3 regions of the Halodesulfovibrio oceani subsp. galateae genome follow, and region 1 is predicted to be linked to each of the others. Evidence: predicted binding sites of a transcription regulator. Region 1 holds the regulator's gene; each other region holds the start of a gene.
The links. Region 1 encodes sigma-54, which starts transcription at its own class of promoters, with help from an activator protein. Its sites were predicted from a motif close to CTGGCACGGNNNNTGCTT; they were not measured.
Positions count from the first base shown of each region.

Region 2: a site for sigma-54 is predicted at 2,347-2,364, ahead of fdhF (formate dehydrogenase subunit alpha). Genes of this name have one in related genera too.
Region 3: a site for sigma-54 is predicted at 3,972-3,989, ahead of hpsG ((2S)-3-sulfopropanediol dehydratase). Genes of this name have one in related genera too.

Region 1 covers NZ_AP042453.1:1,515,593-1,521,920, reverse strand. The annotation lists gene ACZ5V1_RS06700 (hypothetical protein) at 88-534, opposite strand; gene ACZ5V1_RS06695 (PTS sugar transporter subunit IIB) at 806-1,261, opposite strand; gene ACZ5V1_RS06690 (PTS sugar transporter subunit IIA) at 1,265-1,699, opposite strand; gene rapZ (RNase adapter RapZ) at 1,729-2,619, opposite strand; gene ACZ5V1_RS06680 (PTS sugar transporter subunit IIA) at 2,632-3,081, opposite strand; gene hpf (ribosome hibernation-promoting factor, HPF/YfiA family) at 3,090-3,626, opposite strand; gene rpoN (RNA polymerase factor sigma-54) at 3,680-5,107, opposite strand; gene lptB (LPS export ABC transporter ATP-binding protein) at 5,307-6,029, opposite strand; gene ACZ5V1_RS06660 (LptA/OstA family protein) at 6,030-6,328, opposite strand, start outside.
Region 2 covers NZ_AP042453.1:3,993,189-3,999,516, reverse strand. The annotation lists gene ACZ5V1_RS17485 (4Fe-4S dicluster domain-containing protein) at 1-251, opposite strand, end outside; gene fdhF (formate dehydrogenase subunit alpha) at 236-2,335, opposite strand; gene ACZ5V1_RS17475 (GNAT family N-acetyltransferase) at 2,621-3,055, opposite strand; gene ACZ5V1_RS17470 (TetR/AcrR family transcriptional regulator) at 3,090-3,647, opposite strand; gene ACZ5V1_RS17465 (glycosyltransferase family 2 protein) at 4,356-5,381, shown strand; gene ACZ5V1_RS17460 (ArnT family glycosyltransferase) at 5,372-6,328, shown strand, end outside.
Region 3 covers NZ_AP042453.1:1,260,805-1,267,132, reverse strand. The annotation lists gene ACZ5V1_RS05800 (TRAP transporter large permease) at 1-1,130, opposite strand, end outside; gene ACZ5V1_RS05795 (TRAP transporter small permease) at 1,133-1,639, opposite strand; gene ACZ5V1_RS05790 (TRAP transporter substrate-binding protein) at 1,699-2,700, opposite strand; gene hpsG ((2S)-3-sulfopropanediol dehydratase) at 4,090-6,328, shown strand, end outside.

The DNA of each region.
Region 1 (6,328 bases):
AAACTGAGTTTGTGACAGATAGCACAAACGAAATCCGCTGCCAAGTAGTACTGTGCTACTTAGCACATTTTTTTTATCATCAGGATTCTATAGATTGGTAATAAGCACCACGGCAAAGAGGAAAAAAAAGAAGGAATAATAGGCATGACGGACTCTAAGTGAAAGAACGCCTCCAAGTGCTGCAAAGAACCATAAGTAGCTCCAAGTAACACCAGAACATTCAATAATAGAGCCATGTACATCATATGCAATAGAGATCGTGCTAATTAGCACAAGCAGGTAGGTAAAGAAGAAAACAAAGTTCAAACCAAAGGTTTGAAGCAATGCTTTGCTAATAATTTTATGTAAAAAAAGTTGCTCGTCAACGACACTTTCGGGGTGTTTGAGTGCCAGCAATTCATTATGATGAATATTATGACGTTGCCGTAATGTCTGTTCAAGGTATGGGCAAATTAAAGCCGCAGGCATGGACAGAACCATTGGGATGACGAGTTGTGATGGGATTTCTAATGAAAAAAAGCTGGCTGCGGCCAAAGTTGCAACCAGCGAGGCGGTTCCGTTGGGTGGTATGTATGTTCCAACCGGAAAAAGGTCGAGCCAGAACAGCTCAAAGAAAATAGCGGCCGGGAGGGCTAGTTCCCACTCCCCTGTTATGATCGCCCAAAAAAAGCCGATGGCTAAGGGGCGTTCAACAAAACCTAAATTAACATTAGTTCGCAGCAGCGCTAGGATGGCAAAAAAAAAGCGTAGCCACTAAGCCAGGGAATTGAGGAAAATTGAATAACAGGAAAAACAGCATCCATTACTATAGCCCCTTGATCTGTAATGGTTGGTTAGGTACGCAACGAAAATCGAGAATAATTTCGTGATTAGCAAAAAATTTAAGGCATTCTTCATCATGGTCGGAAATAGCAATATGGTCACAGAGTTGTTTTTTCCCCGGTGCGTAGTGCAGATTCCCGATATTAATTGATTCAAAAGAGAAGCCAGCGTCATGGATGCGTTTCGCATCGTCGCAATCTGCAACGATAATTAGCGTATCCTGAAGATTATTGCTCTGGGCGTACGTCATAATTTCTGCAATGTGAATAAAATCAGCAGAAATTCGACTAGGGATTGCGAGTGTAGCGATTTGTTGACGCAGCACATCATCTGCAAAGTCATCATTCACGACGAGTAGATGCTTGGCATTTGTGTACGGAATCCAAGTTTCAATAACTTGTCCATGGATCAAACGGTTGTCGATACGAATCCAAGCCATAATTTACTCGTTAACCTTACTACGCAGGATTTCACCAGCCATAACAATGCCTTTTCCACCGGCTTCTTTTGCTTCAATAGCAAGACGGTCAAGCGCCATTGTACGACAACCAAATACTTTTAACAGCATTGGAAGGTTTACGCCGGTAAGAACTTCTAAATGTCTGGTCCCGAGTAACGATAGACTCAAGTTTGTTGGAGTTCCACCAAACATGTCGGTCAAAATAAGTACACCGCGACCTTCGTCTACATTCTCAACCATGTTCTTAATGACTGTGACTGTTTCCGAAACATCTTTTTCGCTATCAACGCTTACAGTTTCGCAGGAAGGTTGTTTGCCCATAATAACTTCTGCCGCACTTAATAGTGCCGCACCGTAGTTGGTATGGGTGACAATAACTACACCAATATTTGTTTCTTCAGGAAATGTGGTAGACATGAGATTATATATAAGTTGTTAGCTTAGGCTTACGCCAAGTTAATATGACGATGCTCTTTGGAAACTGCAAAGTCAGATTTTTTCAAAAATTCGAAAATGGCCTCAGTTACCGCAACAGAACGATGCCGTCCACCAGTACAGCCAAAGGCTATGGTGATGCGATACCGCCCTTCTTTTTCCATTTGCAGAAGCGTAAAGTGCAATAAATCTTCAAGCTTTTTTAAATACGTCTGCCCCATACTGTTTTCTAAAACGTAGGCAACAACTGGGTCATCTTGTCCACTGTATTTGCGTAGTTCAAGATTATGGTATGGGTTTGGTAAAAAGCGTAAATCAAAAATCATGTCTGCCTCAGAAGGGGTACTGTGCTTAAATCCAAAGCTCATGATATGAACTTTAAGACCTTTTGCATTGTTTTCTTCTGACTGCCATCTGCGTTGCAACACACGGCGCAAGTCATGAATAGAATACTCTGATGTATCAAAAATAAAGTCTGCTTCTGAACGTGCAGGTGCCATGAGGGCACGTTCATTCGTCATGGCCTGTTCAAGGCCGATACCGTTTCCTTCAAAAGGATGTGGTCGTCTTGTTTCTTTGTATCGGCGCAGGATAATATCTGCACGTGATTCAAGAAAGATGACAGTGGGTGAATATCCGGCTGCAACTAATGCATCGATAGTCATTGCCCATTCATCTTTAAATGAACACTGCCGACCATCAACTCCAAGCACAATTCCTTTATAGCTCTCAAGTCCACAGCCTGTAAGAACTTCCATAAATTGCGATGTCATAGACATCGGAAGTCCATCAATAGTGTAGTATGCCATGTCTTCAAAGACTTTTAGCGCGCTACTTTTACCAGCTCCGGAGAGTCCGGCAATAATGATCACAGGAATAGTACGTTGAGATGCAGAAATCATAAAATACTCATGTTACGCAGCAGATAAAAGGTTCCACAAAGTTTCCTGACTATCAGATTCCATAAATAATTGTTTGAAATCTTCATCTTTCAGGAGTCGCGAAATTTGGGCAAGGATGCGCAGGTGTGTACCTGCTACGTTTTCTGGAGCAAGAACCATGAAGAAAATCTTACAAGGTTTTTGATCAAGTGCATCAAAGTCCAGCCCATCGAAGCTTCGACCGGCTACTACTACTATTTTATCGAGTGCTGGAAGTTTTCCGTGAGGAATGGCAATGCCATTACCAATACCTGTGGTTCCGAGAGCTTCTCGTTCCATAAGCACGTTAAAAACTTCTTCAGCATCAAGGGATGGGTTTTTTTCAACGACAGGAGCCAAGAGCTCCGCCAGCGCCTCTTGTTTGGTGCTGGCGGTTAGCTCTGGCAGTACAAGTTCTTTTTCTAGGTATTCACCCAGTTTCATTACTTTTCCTAGAAAACGGGGTCAATCAGGCCGAAATTCTTATCTTTTCGGCGGTAGATCACATTTACCCGTTCAGTTTCAGCATTAAGAAAAACAAGGAAGTCATAATCAAGTGCATCAAGCTGCATAGCGGCTTCGTCAAGATCCATCGGTTTCGGTATAAAATTATCCATACCAATGATGGTTCGTTCCGCCTCTACTGCTTCTTCTGGAGGGATAGTACCTTCTAGAACAAACTTTTCTGCACCCTTGCGTTTCGTTTGCAGTTTTTCCGTACGACGTATGATCTGTGCTTTAAGTTTATCGCGAACAAGATCAACGGTTGCATACATGTCTTCAGACTGTTCAGTAGCGGATAGAGTTAAGTTATCCGATACAAGTGAAATTTCGGCTTTGTGGCGGAAATTGTCAACAGAAAGTGAGACTTGCATTTCCAAGTGTTCAGGGTTCGGTAAGAATCTGCCAAGCTTGCTGAAGCGTCGTTTGGCATAAGCTTTTAGGTGATTGGAAGGCTCAAAGTTTTTGAATGTGAATGCGATGTTCATGGTGCCTCCTAATTGGATACTTTTGAAACCCTGTGAGTCAGCTGGTTTCGCTTTTAGAATACCACCTTTCTCTTGGATGATGAAGGGATATTCATTGCGGTACGGTATTTAGCTACAGTTCTTCGTGCAATGTTAACCTGCAGTTTTTCTTTCAAAATCTCACCGATTTTTTCATCGCTGAGTGGTTTTTTTGTATTTTCTTCACTAATAAGCTTTTTAATGAGGGCTTTTACGCTCTCCGATCCGACCTGACTACCATCATCAAGGCCAATTGCACTGTTGAAGAAGAACTTCAGTTCAAAAATACCGTGCGGGGTCGAAATGTACTTACTTGTGGTGATACGGCTTACCGTTGATTCGTGCATGCCAATATCATCTGCAATATCTTTAAGAATTAGCGGCTTTAACGATGTAACACCATTAAGGAAGAATTCTCTTTGATATTTAACAATACTCTCAACTACTTTATATAAAGTTCGTTGCCGTTGGTACAGACTTTTTATCAGCCAGGAGGCAGAACGCATCTTGTCCTGATAATAATCTTTTTCTTCAGCGTTAGTAGTTTTCGGGAGTTGCTCTGTTAATTCACTGAGTTGTAATTGTGGTAAACCATCTTCATTGAGAACGATAACGAATTCTTTTTCGTACTCATAGATGTAAACGTCTGGAGAAACATATTGTGCTTCTCCTCCACCGAACCGTGCCCCCGGCATAGGGTCAAGGCTCTGGATTACATCTAGGTACTCTCTGAGATCTTCAAGGGAAATTTTGTATTTTCGAGCAAGTGGTTTGTAACGACGCTTCTCTAGGTCTTCAAGATGATTAGTAATAATATCTACAAGAATTGGGTCACGATCGTAATTGAGAGCTTTTACCTGAACAAGCAGGCATTCCTGCGGAGTGCGAGCAGCAACCCCTACAGGGTCAAATTGTTGAATATGCTCAATAAGCTGTTCCACTGTTTCAGGATCGCTTTGAGCAATCTGTGACAGCTCTTCTGTAGATACATGTAGGTACCCATTAGAGCTGATGCTGCCAATGATGATTTCTCCAACACGAATTTGCTCTTCTGAGAGTGGAGAAAGCATTAATTGCCAGTACAGATGACCGTCTAACGTTGGAGCAGGAGCAAGACGAGCTTCAAATGAGCTCATTTCCTCTAATGCTTCAGTTTCCCGCATTGAAACCTGTTTGGTGGTACTTGAGAAATCACCCAGATAATCTTCCCAGTCAGCGTTAGAAGAAAGCTCTTTGTCATAAGCTTCCTGTTCATCTTTACGCTGTTCTTTAGCAGAAGTTTTGTCTGGATTAGCGGTTTCTTCCAAGGACTCTTCCAAAAAAGGATTCTCCAGCAACTCTTGCTGAACGGTTTCAGCAAGTTCCACGCGAGAAAGCTGCAGCAGTTTGATTGCCTGCTGCAATTGCGGGGTCATTACAAGCTGCTGGGCAAGCTTTAATTGTTGGCGAAGTTCAAGAGCCATATATAAGAATGTCCTATGTGGTTCGACTAGCTAAAAAGCTGAAATATAATGTATGAGTACTGCCTATCAAAAAACATTCCAAATCAGATAACTGACCTCTTTTTTGCCACATAGGAACGTTATATGCAACCAAGAAAAAAGCCCGTTGGACGGGCTTTTCGTTATTGCGAGGGCGCAAATTATATTTTTTATCAAGATACTAGAGACTAAAACCTTCTCCAAGGTAGACGCTACGCGCCTTTGGGTTATCAACAATCTCTTGCGGCGTACCGGAAAGAATTATTTGACCTTCGTAAACAAGGTTAGCTCTATCACAAATTTTTAATGTTTCCCTAACGTTGTGGTCGGAAATGAGCACGCCCATTCCTTTGTCACGCAGTTTACGGATGATGTCCTGAATGTCATCTACAGCGAGTGGGTCAATGCCTGCAAATGGCTCATCGAGAAGAATAAACTTAGGATCTCGGATTAACGCGCGGGCAATTTCAAGGCGGCGACGTTCACCGCCGGAAATATGCATGGCGTGAGTATCACGAATATGTGTGATACCGAATTCTTCCATCAGTTCTTCTTCACGTTTTTTCTGATCATCACGGGACAGTTCTGTTTGTTCCAAAATCAACTGCAAGTTCTGAGAGACTGTGAGTTTTTTGAAAACAGAGCTTTCCTGAGGAAGATAGCTCAAGCCGATTCGCGCACGTTCGTGCAACGGCCAGTCGGTGACTTCCATATCATCTACACGAACCACACCGGCATTGGGTTTAACAATACCAATGAGCATGTAGAATGTTGTTGTTTTACCAGCGCCGTTAGGGCCAAGAAGTCCCACAATTTCACCCTGCTGCATTTGCAGATTGATATTGCGGACAACCTCACGCTTGCCGTAAATTTTGCAAAGTCCTTCAGCTTGGATAATAGACATTTATTTTTTTGCCTTACCTGGTGCTGAGAAAATTGCTTCTACAGGCTGATTAGAAGAACCGAGTACTTCACTGCGGTTTTCTTTTACCCAGAATTTGATGACGTTGCCGGCGATGGTGTTTTTACCTTCACTTAATTTGGGTGAACCAGTCATAACAAGCAATTCATCTTTGAGGGTGTAGGTTGCAACATCACAGGTGCCTCGTCTGTTCTGCTCCATTTTGATGCGAACATTACCTTCTGAGACAATTTTTTCAATTTTACCTGGGTTGACGTCACCAGTCGCATCGGATTTTGCTG
Region 2 (6,328 bases), 1.6 Mb from region 1:
TTCTCGGTGCGATAAATCGCAGCATTAGGGCACACCGCTGCACAAGGAGCATCTTCACAATGCCGACAACCGATCGGAACACGAACATCTCCAGCGCAGGTCAGGTACAATCTAGGAGTAAGGGGGGCATGAATACTTCCGACGGAAACTCCGCCCTGTACATGTGCGGCAGCACAGGCAAGCTCACATGCTCGGCAACCTATGCATCTGGAAGCTGTTGCAAGGATGAAGGGATTTAAACGGGTTGGCATGACAAGTGTTCCTCTATGTCTACTGAATTCACTGCTTGCGCATCATCAGAAATTTTACGGATAGATACAGCGCAAACTTTAAGCTGCGGAGTACCGGTCACAGGGTCGGCTGCTGATGTAGTAAGTATGTTGGCCGGACTCTCGGAAAAATGAAACGTCATGAAGACTAGTCCCGGACGAACTCGGCGAGTCACCCAAGCCCTGCCCTTTGCAGCACCACGGCGGGAACGAACCTCAAGCAATTCTCCGTCAACAATTCCATACGTTGCTGCGTCGGAAGGATGAACCTCTACCAGCTCTTCAGGCCATGTGCCTGCAAGCCCAAAGCATCGTCTGGTCATTGTTGCAGTATGGTAATGAGCAACGACACGGCCTGTTGTAAGCGTCAACGGGTATTCAGCGTCTGGAAGTTCAGCAGGTTCTCTATGAGTAAGCGGCACAAACTTGCCTGCGCCACGCATACACTGCCCTACATGTAGGATTGGTGTTCCCGGGTGCTGTTCATTCGGACACGGCCACTGAATGCCACCGCTTTCCAGCCTTTCATATGTAATGCCAGTGTGGGTTGGCGTAAGCTGACACATTTCATTAAACACAGCTTCAACATCTGCATACCGTTCCGGCCGCCCGATTCGTTCCAGCAATTCAGCAATAATTTTCCAATCTGGAAGACTGTTGCCTACGGGGGAGACAGCTTGTCGTATTCGCTGAACTCTTCTTTCTGTACTGGTAAATGTTCCATCTTTTTCCGCAAAACTAGCTCCGGGGAGCACCACATCAGCAAGCTTGGCAGTCTCTGTCAGAAAAATATCCTGAACGACCAAAAAATCGACATTCTTCAGGCAATGTTCCACATGAGTAATATCCGGATCACTTCGCATTGGGTTTTCACCAAAAACATATAAGCCCTTAAAACGATCTTCCTCAATGGCAGTAAACATTTGAGGAATGGTCATCCCAATTGCAGGTGGAAGTTCTGCGCCCCATTTTTCTTCGAAAATAGCCCTAACCGCATCGTCTTTCACTGAACGATAGCCTGTCAGCACGTTAGGCAACGCGCCCATGTCACAAGAACCCTGAACATTATTCTGTCCGCGAAGAGGGTTTACTCCTGTTTTTGGACGACCAATATTGCCAGTCAAAAGAGCGAGGTTTGAGACAGCCAGAACATTGCTTGTTCCGGTGGTATGTTGGGTGATTCCCATCGTGTAATAGAAAGCAGTATTTTTAGATCGAGCGATGCACTGTGCTGCCTTGCGTATGCCTGCAACGGATACTTCTGAAACGGACGAGACTATCTCTGCATCAAAATCTCTAAGCCCCTTACGGAACATTCCGAAACCCTCATTCTCTGCGGCTACGGTTGGGACATCAACCAGACCGGTATTAAGGATCTCGAGAGCAATAGCAGACAGTAGCGCAGTATCTGTACCAGGACGAAGCCGCAACCAGACATCTGCCTCACGAGCGAGATCTATCTCACGAGGATCAATGACAATCAGCTTAGCGCCATTGCGCTTGGCTTCCATCATTCCCAGTCCGATTACCGGATGGCATGCCGTGGTATTGGTGCCGATAATGCAAACACAATCCCCTGTACCCATATCCCACAATTCTCGAATAGAATTCGTCATAGACCCGCTTCCAAGTGATGTGGCCAGACCGGCCACTGTCGGAGCGTGTCAAAGTCGTGCGCAGTGATCGATATTATTAGTACCGAACCCTGCGCGAAAAAATTTCTGAAAAAGATAGTTCTCTTCATTGGTGCAGCGGGCACTACTGAAACCGCCCAATGCGTCTGGACCATGAGAGGAAGCAATCTGAGAAAACCGCGTTGCAACCAGTTCAAGAGCCTCATCCCATGAAGCCGGAACAAGTTCTCCGTCTTTACGAATCAGCGGTGTTGTCAGTCGATCTTTATGATGAACAAAGTCAAATCCAAACCGCCCCTTTGAACAAAGTGCACCTTGGTTAACAGAAGGCTCTGGCCCCGGAGAAACACTGACAATGCGCTCATCTTCAACATTCAAAGACAAAGCGCAGCCAACGCCGCAGTAAGGACAGGTAGTAGTAATGTGTTGCATAATTATGATATCAGCATGATTCATGCCATTTGAAATATTTAGATTAGTTCAATGAAAACAAAATATTAAACAGTAAACACAAGACAACTTCTCTGCAATATGAACAACATTGCATGCAAAAGTTCTGCAAAGAAACAAATTGCATGCAATGAGTCAAGATTATTTGATCACTCAAAGAATGTACCCGATAGATACATAACAAAAAACACCCGTAGCAAATAGATCTGCAAGTGCTTATACAAACAAGACTGGACGAATTTTGTAGCTTGATATTAGGAGGAACCGTTACTTGAGCTCCATGTGAAGCAATGGATAGGGCTTGCCAAATCCATCAACCGGCGAGCGACTTATAACTTTAAACCCCATATGCTCATAAAATTTTAGTGCGTTATGATTTTGCTCGTTCACGTCAACCTTTGTAGCTCCAAGTTCGTTGAGAGCATAATTTAGTAACAACTTACCAATGCCATTTTTAAAGCTTTTAAGGTCGACGAATAACATTTCAATATTCCCTTCTGCGACACCAAGAAAGCCGTGTATTTTTCCTTCTTCATCTTTCGCGCAACGCAGTACAACAGCTGCCAAGTATTCATTTTTAATTAGCGGCTTGAAAAATTGAATATCTTCTTCGGTTAAGAAACTATGTGTTGCTCTTACAGACGCTTCCCATAATTCAGTAATTTTTCCGTACTCTTCCTTAACTCCATTAGTAACATTCATCGACTATCTCTCATTATTTTTTGTTCTTCTGATGCTAGCTAACTAGCTTTAAGAGCGAGTTTTTTACTGAAACCTTCATAGAAGGCAGTGGGTAATTCTCATAAATTGATAGATAATGAAGGGAGACACCGTCAAGCAGTGCGAGAACCAATCGCGCTTTTTGCTGTGCTTCAGGAATTTTCAATTGCACTAACCATTCAGACACCAAGTTCAACAAAAATTCGGCTCGTTTTTTTATTACCACCCGCAAAATTTTATTTAATTCCGGTATGAGCATTAAAGTGAGCTGGAATTTCAAAAATTGCCTTTCGTTAACTAAAAAAGAAAAGAAACTGTCAATAAATAATGAGATCGAGTCTTCTAAATTCTTTGTCTTGCTCAACAGCTCGACGTTTTCTTGCATAGCTTGTGTTGCCTGTTCAAAAAGACCTATCAGCAATGACTCCTTGCTGGGAAAATAATTATAAACAAGCCCCTTAGAGACACCTGCATGTTTTGTAATTTGTTCAATTGTTGTTGCAAAATATCCCTGCTGTGCGAACAGGGTCATGGCAGAATAAAATATTTTCTGCTTTCCTTTTTGTGGTCTCAAAGTTGCCCTCCATGGAAAATTTAACTGACCAAGCAGTCAATTAAATTTTCCATGGAGTCACATTCTTTTTGTCAAGCAGCTTCATATTCCGACATTAAAATAGACCCATAAGATGAACGGTGGGGAATCTTTTAAAAAGCTAAACACGACTCTTAGAAACCAGATGAGATCAAACAATAGATATTCTCAGCACCACACACCAGTACGGAAAACAGCTTTGAGATGGCGCGAAAAAGACAGCAATAAAGATAATGCTGATGCAATCTAGAATAGACAAACAACGCCTTACACTTCGGAAATTTAAAAGCAAAAAAGCTCTTACACTTTCGCGTAAGAGCTTTTTTTGCTTAGCATCCTCAAGGAACATTCCCCCTCTGTCATCTGCGTGAAAGGAAGAGGTAATATATAGCAGATACTGTTCAGTTCTTGATTTTCAAGACTTCAACAAAAACACAGGTGGCATAAATGACATGAAAAAAAGAAAACTTACACTAAGTCTACACCTTTCAAAACACTTCATTCCATCAAAAATCTTTGCTTAACTAGCCCTACAAATTTGTCGCAGAATTATCCATGAAGGCAATTTTAAAATAAACCTGACACTTCTCATTGCTTCCTATCTATAAACAATGCAAAGAATAAATTTAAAACTATTCAAAAAACACAATAAGTTCAGCCACATTGTTAAATCTGCAGCAGAAACAACTTATGAAAAACAAAAAATCAGAATCAGACTATTTTCAAAAGTCAGATGATTTTAAGAAATCTGACATAAAGCTTTCAGTTGTTGTCCCTTTTTTCAATGAAGAAGAAGTATTGCCAGCATTCCATGAAAGGCTCACAGCTGTTCTTGATGCAATCCAAGAGAAAACAGAAATCGTTTATATCAATGATGGTAGTTACGATAACAGCCAAAAAATAATTACAAACGCCTTACCTACGTCAAGCACAGTAAGGTACGTCTGCTTAAGTAGAAATTTTGGCAAAGAGGCTGCAATGACCGCAGGTCTTCGAAACACTCGTGGGCAAGCAGTTGTCATTCTAGACGCAGACCTGCAAGACCCTCCTGAGCTCATTCCGCAAATGCTTGAACAATGGGAAAAGGGCTATGACGTTGTAAATATGCAGCGTGCCGTACGACACGGAGAAACAAAGTTTAAACGTTTTTCTGCAGCAACGTTCTATAAACTCATAAACATGCTTTCCGAACTACATATCCCTGAAAATGTGGGTGATTTTCGACTAATTAGCCGCACTGTAGTTGAACATATCAATACCCTTCCTGAAAAGAATCGATACATGAAAGGCCTGTTTTCTTGGCCTGGATTTGTTCAAACAACTCTGCAATTTGATCGTGACCCTCGATTTTCTGGAAAAACTAAATGGAATTATTTCAAACTCATGGGACTGGCCATGAATGGAATAACTTCATTTTCAATCCGCCCATTACGAATTGCAACTGTACTTGGAACGTTAATAGCCACCGGTGCTTTTACGTATGGTTTTTGGGTAATCATAAAAACACTGGCATCAGGCGAGCCAGTTCAAGGCTACCCATCATTAATGGTAGTCCAGCTAGGCTTGGGAGGGGTTCAATTGCTTTGTATAGGCCTTTTAGGCGAATACATTGGGAGAATTTTTATCGAATCTAAAGGACGTCCAACCTACGTCATTGATCAAATTCTTGATCAGCCTGCAACTCATTTAGAATATAAAGATAAACAATGGGCCTAAAAAAAATACACTTACTTGCTATCTTAGCAATTTTTCTACTGATGAGGCTTCTTTCGCTGGGCCTGTACCCACTTATGGACACAACCGAGGCACGTTATGGGGAAATGGCACGCTTGATGGTTGAAACAGGCAACTGGCTCACCCCTCAGTTTGATTACAACGTTCCATTCTGGGGCAAACCCCCTTTATTCACGTGGATGAGTGCGCTAGGCCTAAAGTTGTTTGGCCAATCCGAATTCGCAATCCGCTTTCCGCACTGGTTAGCCGGCCTTGTTACTATCGGAATGGCTATGATGTTTGCTTCCTATCATAAAATTAGCCCACTTCTCACTGGGATAGTACTCGCAACCTGTGGAATGTTCTTTATTTCCAGCGGTGCTGTGATGACAGATATGGCCCTCACGCTTTCAATTACGGTTACCATACTTTCATTTTACCTTTGCTGGAACGGGAAAAAGGCTTGGGGCTATGCTGGCTTTGTTGGTCTTGGTATAGGATTGTTAGCAAAGGGGCCTGTGGCCATTGTACTTGCAACTGTAGCGTTTTACCCGTTTCTTGCGATACAACACGGACCATTTAAAGCCTTTGTCGTATTTTGGAAGCGATTCCCTGTTATCAGTGGTACGCTTTTAATGCTCGGGATTAGCCTTCCTTGGTACCTTATGGCTGAGAAAGCAACCCCCGGTTTTTTAGACTATTTCATCATAGGTGAACACTGGAAACGCTTTACTCTTCCTGGCTGGCAAGGAGACTTGTATGGCTCAGCCCATGATCGTCCACGCGGCATGATTTGGCTTTTTTGGATATTTTCCGCATTGCCATGGTCGTTGATACTTCCAATGCTCTTATGGAAGAAATGGAAAAACTCAACTGGAACAATAAGATCTCTTCCCCCCTTGGCTTACATGCTTTTATTCTGGTTAATTTCTCCAATGATTCTCTTTACA
Region 3 (6,328 bases), 250 kb from region 1:
GGCGGTGTCAGCATAGCAACGTTATTTGTTACGACTAAAATAACACCAAAATGTATTGGATCAATACCGAGCGTCCTAATCATAGGGAGTAGCACTGGAGCCAGAATAATAATAGTAGAAAGAGTTTCCATAAACATACCCAGAACATATAATACCGCAACAATCATAAGCAGTACAATTTCCGGATTATCAGAAAGCCCCATTACCAATTCAGTCAAATGCTGCGGTGCCTGCTCATAAGTCAGCATTTTACCGAACAGACTGGATGCACCAACGATCAATAACACACCACCACACACCATTGCACCTTCCAGCAGAGCATTCATAATATGCTCCCACTTCAGCGCACGGTTAACAATAACCCCAACAAAAAGCGCCCATACAATAGCAACGACAGAAGCTTCAACCGGAGTAGCCATACCAGAATAAATCGAACCAAGAATAATTACTGGAGTGGCAAGAGCAAAACTACATTTGCCACAACTTTTAATAAATACAGTTAAGTTGAAAGACGGTGTAGATTCATCCGCAACAAAACCATTTCGTTTAGCCAAAAGAACTGCAGTACCCACCATAGCCGTAGCAACAATAAGTCCCGGAATTACACCGGCTGTAAACATGGCAGTAACTGATAAGTTACCAATAATTGCGTAAATAATCATGGGGTTACTTGGCGGGATAAGGATACCGATTGTACCACCTGATGATGCTGCAGCTGCTGCATAATCAGCAGAGTAACCATTCCGAATCATAGCCGGAATAAGGATCGTTCCCACCGCTGCAACAGTACCCGGGCCTGATCCGGAAATAGCCGCGAAGAATGTACACGCCATAATCGTTGTAATGCCCAAACCACCCGGCATACGTCCAACTAACTGCTTAACGACATCAACAATCTGATGCGTTATATTTCCGTATTCCATAATGGTACCAGCTACTACAAAGCAAGGAATTGCCAGTAACGGGAATAGATTAAGGCCATCAAAAAGAGAGTTATGGATTACAGACAACGGCAAAAAGCCACCGGAAACAATTGCAACAACGCCGGACAAAATAAGGGACATGAAAATTGGCATGCCCATAAGAAAAAACAAACCAAGAGCGATAATAGTCAATCCGAGAGTAGACATGTCTAGGACTCCCCTTCAATGCGGGTAAGTTCATACAACGTTCCGCTTCTCCAATGTGTTACATACCTAGAAATGATACGGATATTCATCATTACAAAGCTGATAGGAATAATTAGCTCAACATAGCCTTTTACAATGCCGAGAGTTGGAGAATACTCCGGGAACGCCATCGCATCACCAAGAGCAACGTATGATTGGTAGGCAATGAAGAAGTTTGCAGCGACCCACAAGCCATCTGTAACTATTAATACATGTTCCTTAAGAGCACGAGGAAGATACATAAACTGAGCAGTGATGCGTACATGCTCTCCGCGTTTAGCAGCTAATACGCCCCCCATATATACGGACCAAATAAAACTGTAACGAGAAAGCTCTTCGGTCCACGCAATTGACGAACCATACATCATACGTACAGCGACCTGAAGTGTAAGGCTCATCACCATTACAGCAACTAGCGAAGCACAGGCACACTCTTCGAAGTTATCAATAATTTTTTTCAATATTTTCATGGTAACTATCTTTTTTTTAATAAAGGGGGATTGGATCCCTCCCCCCTTAGAGTGTATTCTTACTTCTGACCCATAATCGTGAGAGCTTCATCAATTTTAGATTTGCCACCAATCCTTTCGTAAAAGGAAGGCCAGAGCTGGCGAGCACGAATCATCCACTCATCCTCATCTTCAAGAGTATTGAATTGCATACCATGATCAATGCACGCCTGAAGAGATTTTTTGTTTTGTTCAGCGACCCAATTCCATTCATACACAGCAGCCTGCTTTGCTGCTTTGTTAATAAGAGATTTTGTTGTTGGATCAAGACTTTGGTACCAACGTTCTGATACGAGAATTGGACCTACCCACAGCATATAGTGAAGGTCAGAGATGTATTTCTGAACTTCCCAAAACTTCTGGTCACGGTTAATGGAATGTGGGTTTTCCTGACCATCTGCAACGCCCTGCTGAAGAGCATTAAAAGTTTCAGACCATGCTAAAGGATGTGGTTCAACACCCCATGAACGGAAAGATTCAAGCTGAACAGGAACAGCAGGTACACGAATTCTAAGCCCCTTAAGATCTCCCATTGTAACAACTGGCTTCTTAGAGTTAGTCAACACACGGTACCCGCCGACAAGCCAAGAAAGAGGTCGTGTGCTACTTTCTTCGGCAACGCCATCGGCAAGTTCATCAATAAACTTATCGTTACCGAGAAGCTTATATGCGTCAGCAATTTCAGGGAATAGATACGGAAGAACTAGAACTGAAGCCTTTGGAGAAAAGGGAGTAAGGTTACCAGCAGCAAGAGCAGCAACGTGTAACTCCCCAGAACGAAGTTGCTTTACGTTTGCCTGCTCGTCACCCATTGATCCACCGAGGAAAAGCAGAACCTGAACTTTGCCGCCGGATTCTTCTTCCACAATTTTCTTAAAACGCTCCAATGCAGTAGCATGCAAGCTACCATTGGGGTTTGAAGTCGCAGCAAGAATTCTTGTACTCTTGTATTCTACTGCATTTGCCACTGCCACGCTTGCAACAAGAATAAAAGCCACTAGTAAAGTAATTACGCGCCTCATGTGATCTCCTCTTTAAGAATTGCTATGGAAAGTTCTCTAAAGTCTGCAAACTTTATTGAGAACTTCGGAGATGATTAGTCCAGTTCATTTAGCCCAAATAACTGAACGCTACTGTACGGGGACAGCATGAATGACAACATCTATTGTCATTTCATTCATTCCTTTTGATCATAATTTGCAAATTGAGTGCCTTTATGAAACCCTAAATAAGAGTTAAAATTCATGATCAAAACAATCTAAAATAAACGATAGCAGTTATCATTCCTTGTTTATTTCTAACTTCCTATTCCATCACAACTTTATTTTGAGATTCTAATAAACAAGCAAACGGTAATATACCTGTAGCTAATCATACAAAAAGTTGGCCTATTCTTAAAAACCGTTCACACTATTAGGCAGATCGTCAGCTGTTACTTTATTGAAAGAATAGTAGTGCACGCATGCAACAGAACATACAAAAATCTGTTCACAATTAAATGGAAGTACAGGCGGATAGGGGATAAACCTTACTATATGCAATTCGCATCAACTATTGCACCGATGCAGCACTTTTCTTCTCCATACTATGTTCTGTGTTGAAAAGTTTTTGAATATCAACGCGCACAGCCGCTTTTCAGTAAAGTCAGCACACTGTTGCAGTGGTGCACAACTCCTGTATTTGCGAACAGGTACTCACTAAACAAAAAAAGAAAAACAGAGAAAAATTCTCTGTTTTTTTTATGACCTATGCGCCTGATTACTAGAGCTTTAATAGGTTTTTTGCATTCAAACAGCACAGTTGCTCCAATAACTCCGCCGGTAAATCCAAATTTTATACTCTTAAAGCGCATTGCAGAAATCAGCTCTGAACTACCCACTGTAAAACAACATATCACCAATCAAGTTAATCCCGACCTGACCATACGCCTCACCAAAAAATGTCCAAATCCACATTTAACATTATATACTCTGCCACATTTTTTTGTTTCAAGCTCAAAGCCACAAAAGCAGCCATCCGCTCTCTCCCATTTTCAAATGATTCAGTACAATTTTCATTATTTTCCAGTCAGAACTTCATTCTTAAGGAAAAACATCTCTCAGCTATAAATTAATACTCACATGCATTGCAGCAAATCACGAGTAGCAGCAATGCAATACACATTGTAATGACTTAAAATAAAAGAATAAAACATCAAAACCATTGCACGTCTGCAATAGTTTTTTCATTGCAACTAGCCATGCACATCTTCACGTCTTTTCACTTTCATCATATATTTCAAGATATTAAATCGGTGGCATTGTTATTGCTTTATTCGACATACACACTGCACGCAGCTCCAATATACATGTGCCAACTCAGCGCTGGGTTACCACTATATTTATTTTACAGACCACCCTCAGGAGGAAACCATGACTCGATTCGATTGTTGTCTTTCCCCACAAGAAGAACGTATCGTAAAAAACATTGATTCACGTGAAGGTCGTGAGCGCGTATACAGTATTCTTGATACCTTCCACATGACAACTCCACATATTGATATTGAACGCGCACGCTTTTTCACAGAGTCCATGAAACAAACAGAGAGCCAGCCTCTGGTACTTCGTTGGGCAAAAGCTTTAATGAACTGTGCTGAGAAAATGACTGTATACATTACTCCAAATCAGCTCATCGCAGGCCGTGCCGGTAAAGAGGGACGTTACGGCATCCTCTACCCTGAACTTGACGGTGATTTTTACGCAACCAGCCTTCGTGGACTGGACAAACGTAAAAAATCTCCATTCAAAATTGATTCGGAAGAAGTAGAAATCATCGTAAACGAAATCGCTACATACTGGGAGGGGCAAACCTACCACGAGCACCTTAACGGTGCTCTGCCAGACGATCTGCGTGGCGTTACATACAACGACGATCAAGGTCTGCGCTCCAAATTTGTCGTATCTGAATCATCTTCCTACCGCTCTGCTCTCCAATGGGTACACGATTACGACAAAGTACTGAAACTTGGATTTAATGGTATTAAAGAAGATGCAATTGCCCGTATGAACGAGCTTGACGCAGAAGACCCTGTTGAAACATGGGAAAAACGTCCGTTCTACGAAGCAATGGTCATCATTTGTGACGCAATCATGCATTGGGCTCGCCGCCATGCAGATCTTGCACGCAAACAGGCTGAAGAAATTACAGACAAAAAACGTAAAGCAGAATTGCTTCTCATGGCAGACATTTGCGAACACGTACCTGCAAACCCGGCACGCAACTTCCGTGAAGCTATGCAGTCCCAGTGGTTTGTTCAGCTATTCTCTCGTATTGAACAAAAAGCATCTGCAATCATTTCAAATGGCCGCATGGATCAGTACCTGTTCCCATTCTACAAAAAAGATATCAAAGCAGGTGTCATCACTAAAGAAGAAGCTGTTGAGCTTTTTGAATGTATGTGGGTTGAAATGGCACAGTTCATTGATTTATACATCAACCCGACGGGTAACGATTTCAACGAAGGCTACGCTCACTGGGAAGCCGTAACTATCGGTGGTCAGACCGCAGCAGGAGAAGATGCAACAAATGAGCTTAGCTACCTTCTCCTTGAGTCTAAACGCGAATTCCCACTGAACTACCCGGATCTCGCGGCACGTATTCACGCTCGCTCACCAGAACGATTTCTCTGGGAAATTGCCCTTACCGTTAAAGACGGTTCCGGTTTCCCTAAACTGATTAACGATGAAGAAGTAATTCCTCTCTACACTTCAAAAGGCGCTCCTCACGATCAAGCGATGGACTACTCCGTTTCCGCTTGCACCGAAATTCGTCTACCTAACAGCGAAACCTACACTTCCGGTTGCCCATACATCAACTTTGCGACTGCAATAGAAATGACCATGTACAATGGTCGTATGCTTAAATACGGCGATGAAATTATCGGTCTCGAAACTGGTGACGTAAATAAATTCGAGAATTGGGATGAATTCTACAACGCTTATCTTAAACAGCAACGAAACCTTCTTGTGAAGGCTTTCCGTCAGCAGTTTATTGTAGATTCAATACGCCCTCATCATTTTGCAACTCCATTCGCATCCGTCATGCACGACCTGTGTATGAAGGAAGGCAAGGATCTTCAATCCCAATACATTGAAGGCGGTCTTGAATATTCATACTTCGAGTTCCTAGGTTATGGCACGGTTGTCGATTCCCTTGCAGCAATCAAAAAGCTCGTATTCGAAGATAAAAAACTCACCATGAAAGAAGTTGTTGAAGCGCTTAAAGACAACTTCGAAGGCAAAGAAGATGTTCGCGAGCTGCTGCGTTCAGCACCATGTTATGGCAACAATAACCAATACGTAGATTCTATTGCCAAAGAAATTGACGAAGCGTGTCAAACCTATGCTGCAAAGTATTCTGAAAAACGCGGTATCAGTTACGACGTACGTTACGTTCCTGTCACATCACACGTACCGTTCGGCAAAGTCGTTTCCGCTACTCCCAACGGACGTCTTGCATGGACGGCACTATCTGATGGCACTTCCGCATCACACGGCGCAGACCACAACGGCCCTACTGCTGTGCTTATGTCCAACTACCATTCTAAAAACCGTGGAATGAAAAACCGTGCATCCCGTCTCCTCAACATTAAACTCACACCGAAAAGTGTTG